Regions from separate parts of the Sphingobium sp. 3R8 genome, predicted to be linked through region 2. Evidence: predicted binding sites of a transcription regulator. Region 2 holds the regulator's gene; each other region holds the start of a gene.
What was found. Region 2 encodes LexA, which represses DNA repair genes until DNA is damaged. Its sites were predicted from a motif close to GTTCCNCNCTTGTTCT; they were not measured.
Positions count from the first base shown of each region.

Region 1: rmuC (DNA recombination protein RmuC) is a predicted target of LexA. The motif match lies at 924-939, and genes of this name have one in related genera.
Region 3: K9B33_RS13725 (PA0069 family radical SAM protein) is a predicted target of LexA. The motif match lies at 1,024-1,039, and genes of this name have one in related genera.

Region 1 covers NZ_JAIQXR010000007.1:78,222-80,489, forward strand. The annotation lists gene K9B33_RS08775 (GlxA family transcriptional regulator) at 1-828, shown strand, start outside; gene rmuC (DNA recombination protein RmuC) at 954-2,268, shown strand, end outside.
Region 2 covers NZ_JAIQXR010000001.1:287,481-289,748, forward strand. The annotation lists gene K9B33_RS01370 (ComEC/Rec2 family competence protein) at 1-521, shown strand, start outside; gene lexA (transcriptional repressor LexA) at 512-1,189, opposite strand; gene glp (gephyrin-like molybdotransferase Glp) at 1,259-2,268, opposite strand, start outside.
Region 3 covers NZ_JAIQXR010000013.1:103,579-105,846, forward strand. The annotation lists gene K9B33_RS13725 (PA0069 family radical SAM protein) at 1-1,015, opposite strand, end outside; gene moaB (molybdenum cofactor biosynthesis protein B) at 1,126-1,653, opposite strand; gene K9B33_RS13735 (lytic transglycosylase domain-containing protein) at 1,653-2,268, opposite strand, start outside.

The DNA of each region.
Region 1 (2,268 bases), on a different contig from region 2:
ATGCAGGCCGATGGCGGATGCGCCCGCGTGCATGATACGCATGAAGCCCTGGCCGGTACGCCCGACATCTGGCTCGTCCCCGGACGCTTGACCGGCATACCCGATGCCGTTGAGGCCGCACCCTATGCCCGCTGGCTGCTCGATCGCCACGCCGCCGGCGCGACCCTCGCCTCCAATTGCGGCGGCGCCTTCCTGCTTGCGGCGACCGGCCTCCTCAGTGGCCGCCCGGCGACGACGCACTGGTGGTTCGCCGATTCGTTTCGCGCCCGCTTCCCCGATGTGAAGCTGGACTGCGACCGCATCGTGATCGACGATGGCGACATCATCACCGCGGGCGGCCTGATGGCCTGGACCGACCTCGGTCTGCGGCTGGTCGACCGCCTGCTCGGCCCGACGGTGATGCTCGACACCGCCAAATTCCTGCTGATCGACAGCGCCGGGCGCGAACAGAAGCATTTCGCGCGCTTCATGCCGCGCATGACCCATGGCGACGAACCGATTTTGAAGGCGCAGCACTGGCTCGCCGCGCGGGAAGCCAAAGCCGTCAGCGTCGGCGACATGGCGGCGCAGGTCGGTATGGAGGAACGCACCTTCCAGCGCCGTTTCAAGGCGGCGACCGCCATGACGCCGATCGAATATGTCCAGCATCTGCGCGTCGCAAAGGCGCGCGAACATCTGGAGTTTACGAAGCGCACGATCGACCAGATCGCCTGGAGCGTCGGTTATGAAGACGCCGCCGCCTTCCGCAAGCTGTTTCATCGCCTCGTCGGCCTGTCGCCCGGCGACTATCGCGCCCGCTTCGCGGCGCCGAGCGCGCAGGCGGCCTGAATTTTCAATAGTTAGCTAACTATCTAAATTCGATATGGCGTTTCTACTGTCGCACTCGCCGTCTCACACTTGCAGCGTCCGTCCCGGCCCGCTAGGTTCCCGTTTCGTTCCAAACAAGGATTATCATGGACAGCCTGGCCGCCCTCTTCATTCTCGTCGCCCTGCTGATCGGCCTTGCGGTCGGCTGGCTGCTCAAGGACAAGGCGCTTGCCCCGTTGGCCGCCGAGAAGGCGGAACTGCGTGACAAGCTGGACCTCGCCACCAGCCAGCGCAACGGCGCCATCGCCGAACTGGCGGTGGAGCAGGAGCGCGTCCATCAGTCCGCGACCCACATCGCCCGGCTCGAAACCGCCCAACTGGCCGCCGACCAGCGGCTCGAAGCCCTGCAGGCCGCCGCCGCCCAACGCATCGAGTCCATCCAGGCCGAACGCGAAGCCGCGCTGCGCGAACTGGCCGGATTGAAGTCCGATACACAGGCCCGCACCCAGGCCTTCGAGCAGCAGATCGCTGCGCTCCGGGACGCCAAGGAACAGCTCTCCGCCCAGTTCAGCGAAATCGGCGGCAAGTTGCTCGAATCCGCCCAGACCCAGTTCCTGACCCGCGCCGACCAGCGTTTCGCCCAGGCGAACGAGAAGAGCGAGGCCCAGCTCAAGACCCTGCTCAATCCGGTCGAAACCACGCTCAAACGCTATGAGGAGGGCCTCGCCCGCGTCGAAAAGGACCGGGTCGGCAGCTATGCCGAACTGCGCGAGGCGGTGCAGCAGGTGCATCTGGGCCAGGGCCAGGTGCGCGAGGAAACCGCCAAGCTGGTCAACGCGCTGCGCGCCGCGCCCAAGACCCGCGGCCGCTGGGGCGAACAGCAGTTCAAGAACCTCATCGAGACCGCCGGTCTCTCCCCCTTCGTCGATTTCAAGGAAGAAGTGTCGGTCGCGGTCGAAGCCAATGGCTCTGAAACCCGGATGCGGCCCGACTTCGTCATCAACCTGCCTGGCGACCAGCAGATGGTGGTCGATGTCAAATGCTCGCTGGTCGCCTATCTCAACGCCGTCGACCAGGTCGATCCGGCGCTGCGCGACGCCCATATGCTCGACCATGCCCGCGCCATGCGCACCCATGCCGACGCGCTGGGGCGCAAGGCCTATTGGGAGCAGTTCGACAAGGCCCCCGACTTCGTCATCATGTATGTCCCCGGCGACAATTTCGTCACCGCCGCGCTGGAAGCGGACATGGACCTGTGGGAACGCGCGGCCAAGAATCGCGTCATCATCTGTGGTCCCGCCACCTTCCTCCCCCTCGCCCGCACGCTGGCGGGTCATTGGCGCCAGGCCAAGATGCAGGAACAGGCGCAGCAGGTCGGCCAGCTCGGCAAGGAGCTGTATGAGCGCCTGTCCGTCGCCGCGACCCACCTGAAGCGCCTCGGCTCCGGCCTCAACAGCGCCG
Region 2 (2,268 bases):
GCGTGGCGGTCACCTTTACCGCCGCGCCGCCCGATATCCTGATTACCGGCGACGGGCGGCATGTCGCCGTGCGGACGGGAAAGGGCATGGCGATATTGCGCGATCGGGCGGGGGATTATGTGCGGGACGTGCTGTCGGAAAGTGCAGGTTATGACGGCGAACTGGCGGCGATCGCGGATTTGCCGGACGCACGCTGTTCGCGCGATCTGTGCGCTGTCGGCGTGAAGGACGGCAATGGCCGTAGCTGGCGGCTGCTCTTCACCCGCAGCACAGTGCTGATCGAGCGGTCCGACTTCGCCCGCGATTGCGCCGCGGCGGACATCGTCGTCAGCGATCGGGGGCTACCGCGCTGGTGTCATCCGCGCTGGATGAAGATCGACCGCCGGTTGCTGGCACGGACCGGCGGCCTGTCCATCACCCTGGCAAAGGGCGAAGTTCACACCGTCCATCGAGTCGGCGACGCACATCCCTGGATCGTTCGCCCACCCCGTGGATCAGGACGACCCAAATCTCAATTATAGCGGCGCAGCAGCCCTGCCAGCTTGCCCTGGATGCGGACCTGCCGCGGGTCGTAGATCTGCGGTTCATAAGCGGAATTGGCCGGATCGAGCCGGACGCGGCTGCCCTCGCGGCGGAAATATTTGAGCGTGGCTTCCGCTTCGTCGATCAACGCCACGACGATCTGACCTTCGCGCGCGACGTCGGTGCGCTGGATCAGGGCGAAGTCACCGTCGAGAATGCCCGCCTCCATCATCGAATCGCCCGACACTTCCAGCGCATAATGGTCGCCCGCACCCAACAGCGCGGCCGGCACGGAGAGCATGGTCTGCCCCTCCATCGCCTCGATCGGCACGCCGGCCGCGATCCGGCCGTGCATCGGGATTTCGATCACGTCATTGGCGGCGATCGGTATAGGCGCCGCGACCTTGGGTTTGAGCGCAACGACTGGCGCGGGCACCGGCGCACGATGCATCGCGTCGGGCAGCTTCAGCACTTCCAGCGCACGGGCGCGATTGGGCAGGCGGCGGATGAACCCGCGCTCCTCCAGGGCATTGATAAGCCGGTGGATGCCGGACTTGGACCGCAGGTCCAGCGCATCCTTCATTTCCTCGAACGAGGGCGAAACGCCGCCTTCGTCCAATCGGGTCTGAATGAAGCTCAGCAATTCCTGCTGCTTGGGCGTCAACATCGCGGTCCTCCGTGGAACGTATGAGGAACGCATAGGAAACAGATGAAGGTTAGTCAAGCACCGAACATGTCAGGGCAGCGGCAGGATCACCACCCGATCGCCCGGTGCGGCCGCTGGCGATCCGGCCGGGCGCAGGATCAGGCAGTCGGCTTTCGCCATGGCGGCGGTGGCGGCGCTGTCCTGCGACGTCACCGACACGATGCCGTCCTGCCCGCGCCAGGCGCGGAGATAATCGTCGCGATCGCCAGTGGCCGGGAGAGGAGAGGCGAGTGGCGCGTCGCTCATGGGCGGAAGCGGATCGCGCGCGCCGCCCAGATGCCGGACCAGCGGGAGCAGGAACAGCGTCGCCGTGACGAAAGCCGAAACGGGATTGCCCGGAAGGCCCAGGAACAGCGTATCGCCGATGCGACCGGCCATCAGCGGTTTGCCCGGCCGCATTTTGATCTTCCAGAAATCGAGCGCACCGCCCGCCTTAATGAAGGCGGGCCGCACCAGATCATGGTCACCGACGGAGGCGCCCCCGGTCGAGACAATGATGTCCGCCGTCCGCGCCCGGTCGAGCGCGGCCGCCATGGCGTCGAGATCGTCCGGTACGATGCCGAGGTCGATGACGTCGCAGGGCAGGGCGGCGAGCAGGGCGGCAAGCATCGGCGCGTTGGAGGAAGGCAGGAAACCCGGCGGCGTCGGGGCGCCGGGCGGCACCAGTTCATTGCCGGTGGAGAGCAAAGCGACCATCGGCCGCCCACCCACCGGCACGGCGCCATGACCGCCCAGCACGGCCAGCGCGATCTGCGCCGGACCGAGGCGGCTGCCTGCCTCCAGCAACAGGGCGTCCTGCGCGAAGTCGGAGGCGGCGCTACGGACATGGCGGCCGGCGGGCGGCGGATCGGCGCTGGCGGTCAGCCGATCGCCGTCGCGGGCCGCATTTTCCTGGATCAATATGGCGTCGGCACCGGGCGGCAGCGGCGCGCCGGTGAAGATGCGGCTGGCCTCGCCGGGCGGCAAGAGCGGAAGGTTAGCCGTTCCGGCTGCGCTTTCGCCGGTGACGCGCCAGGGACCGGGCGCCTCCGCCGCGCGCA
Region 3 (2,268 bases), on a different contig from region 2:
GGGTCAGCCGTTCCGCGCCAAGGCCTGCGCGTTTGCGGGCCTTGCTGAAGCGGGTGCGGATGAGGTCGGCCCAGACGCCCTGTCCGCGCATCCGGGTGCCGAAATCGGGGTCGTTGTCGCGGCCGCCGCGCAGGTCGCGGATGATCGCCATCACCTTGGCCGCGCGATCGGGATAATGGGCGTCGAGCCAGGCGCGGAACAGCGGCGCGACCTCGTGCGGCAGGCGGACGGGGATGTAGCTGACCTCCCGCGCGCCCGCCTGCGCGACGTGGGCGACCAGCGTTTCGATCTCATGGTCGGTGATGGCGGGGATGACCGGCGAGATGCTGGCGGTGACGGGGATGCCGGCGGCCGATAGCTGGCGGATCGCCTCGATCCGGCGCAGCGGATGCGGCGCGCGGGGTTCCAGGGTGCGGGCGATGGCGGGGTCAAGGCTGGTGACGGAGAGCATGACGGCAACCAGCCGGTCGCGCGCCAGATCGGCGAGCAGGTCGATGTCGCGCACTATGCGGTCGGACTTGGTGGTGATGAAGGTCGGGTGGCGGGTTTCGACCAGCAATTCCAATATATCCCGCGTGATCCGCCAATCCTTTTCGATCGGTTGATAGGGGTCGGTGTTCGTGCCCATGGCGATGGGCGCGACGACATAGTTGCGCTTCGACAGTTCGGCGCGCAGCAGTTTTGCGGCATCGGGCTTGGCGAACAATCTGGTTTCGAAATCGAGGCCGGGGGACAGGTCGTGATAGGCATGGGACGGGCGCGCGAAGCAATAGATGCAGCCATGTTCGCACCCCCGATAGGCGTTGATCGATTGGGAAAAGCCGATGTCGGGGCTGGCGTTGCGCGTGAGGATCGTGCGGGGATGTTCGACCGTGACCTGGGTGCGGCGGCGCGGGACAGGGCCGTCCAGTTGCTCGACCGTATCGAGCCAGTCGCCGTCGGCCTCCCGCTGGGGGAGGTTGAAGCGGTGGCTGTCGCCGTTCAGCGTTGCGCCTCTGCCCCTTTCGATCGCCATGGCGCATAAGAACATATAAGGAACAACGTGTCAATTGAGACGACAAGTGCAACAGCAGTACGGCACCGGCATTTCATTAATTGACTAACTAATGAAATGCCGGATCGGCCTTAACGCTCCATCAGCCGCGGCATCAGTTCGACGAAGTTGCAGGGGCGGAAACGGCTGTCGAGTTGGGTGACGAGGATACCGTCCCAGGCGTCCTTCACCGCGCCGGTCGAGCCGGGCAGCGCGAAGATATAGGTGCCGCGCGCGACGGAGGCGGTGGCGCGGGACTGGATGGTGGAGGTGCCGATGTTCTGATAGCTCAGCCAGCGGAACAGCTCGCCGAAACCGGGGATTTCCTTGTCCTGCACCTGGGCGAGCGCTTCCGGCGTGACGTCGCGGCCGGTGACGCCGGTGCCGCCGGTGGTGAGGATGACGTCGATCTGCGGATCGTCGATCCAGGCATGGAGGCGGGCGACGATGGCGGACCGGTCGTCGCGCTCGATATAGCGGACGGCGAGGATATGGCCGGCGCTTTCCAGCCGTTCGATCAGCGCATCGCCGGAGCGGTCCTCGGCGAGGCCGCGTGTGTCGGAGACGGTGAGGACGGCGATCCGGACGGGAATGAAGGCCCGGCCCTCGTCGATCGGCATCAGTCGGAACCGCCACCCATGGCGGCGGAAGGCTGGGCGCGGCCGTCGGCCTTGCTGAGCCTTACCAGCTTCACGCCCTTGGCATTGGGGAAGGTCGGCCACATGCCCTGCGCCATGCCGGTCAGGCAATCGGCGCTGCCCTTCGCCTGGATCTGGTACATCCAGTAGTTGCGCATGACGATGTTCACATAGGCGCGGGTTTCATAATAGGGCAGCGATTCCATGAAGAGCAGCGGATCGCCCTTGTCATGGACCTGCGTGTTCCAGCGATCGACCGGCTGCGGGCCGGCATTATAGGCGGCCATCACCTTGGGCAGCAGGCCACCGGTCGCGCTCATGTCGCGCAGCGATTCCAGATAGCGCTGGCCATATTCCATGTTGGTGGACGGCACGAAGAGTTGCGATGCGTTGGTGAGGCCCACATCGCCGGCGGTGCCGGGACGGACCTGCATCAGGCCGCGCGCACCCGCGCTGCTGACGACGTCCGAGCGGAAGCCCGATTCCTGGAGCGTGTGGGCGTAAATGAGCGAGGGATCGACGCGCCAGCCGCCATCGGGGCGCCAGTCCGGCGCGGGGAAGCGGGCGAAGCTGTCGGGCTGCTTGCCCGCCGGGCCG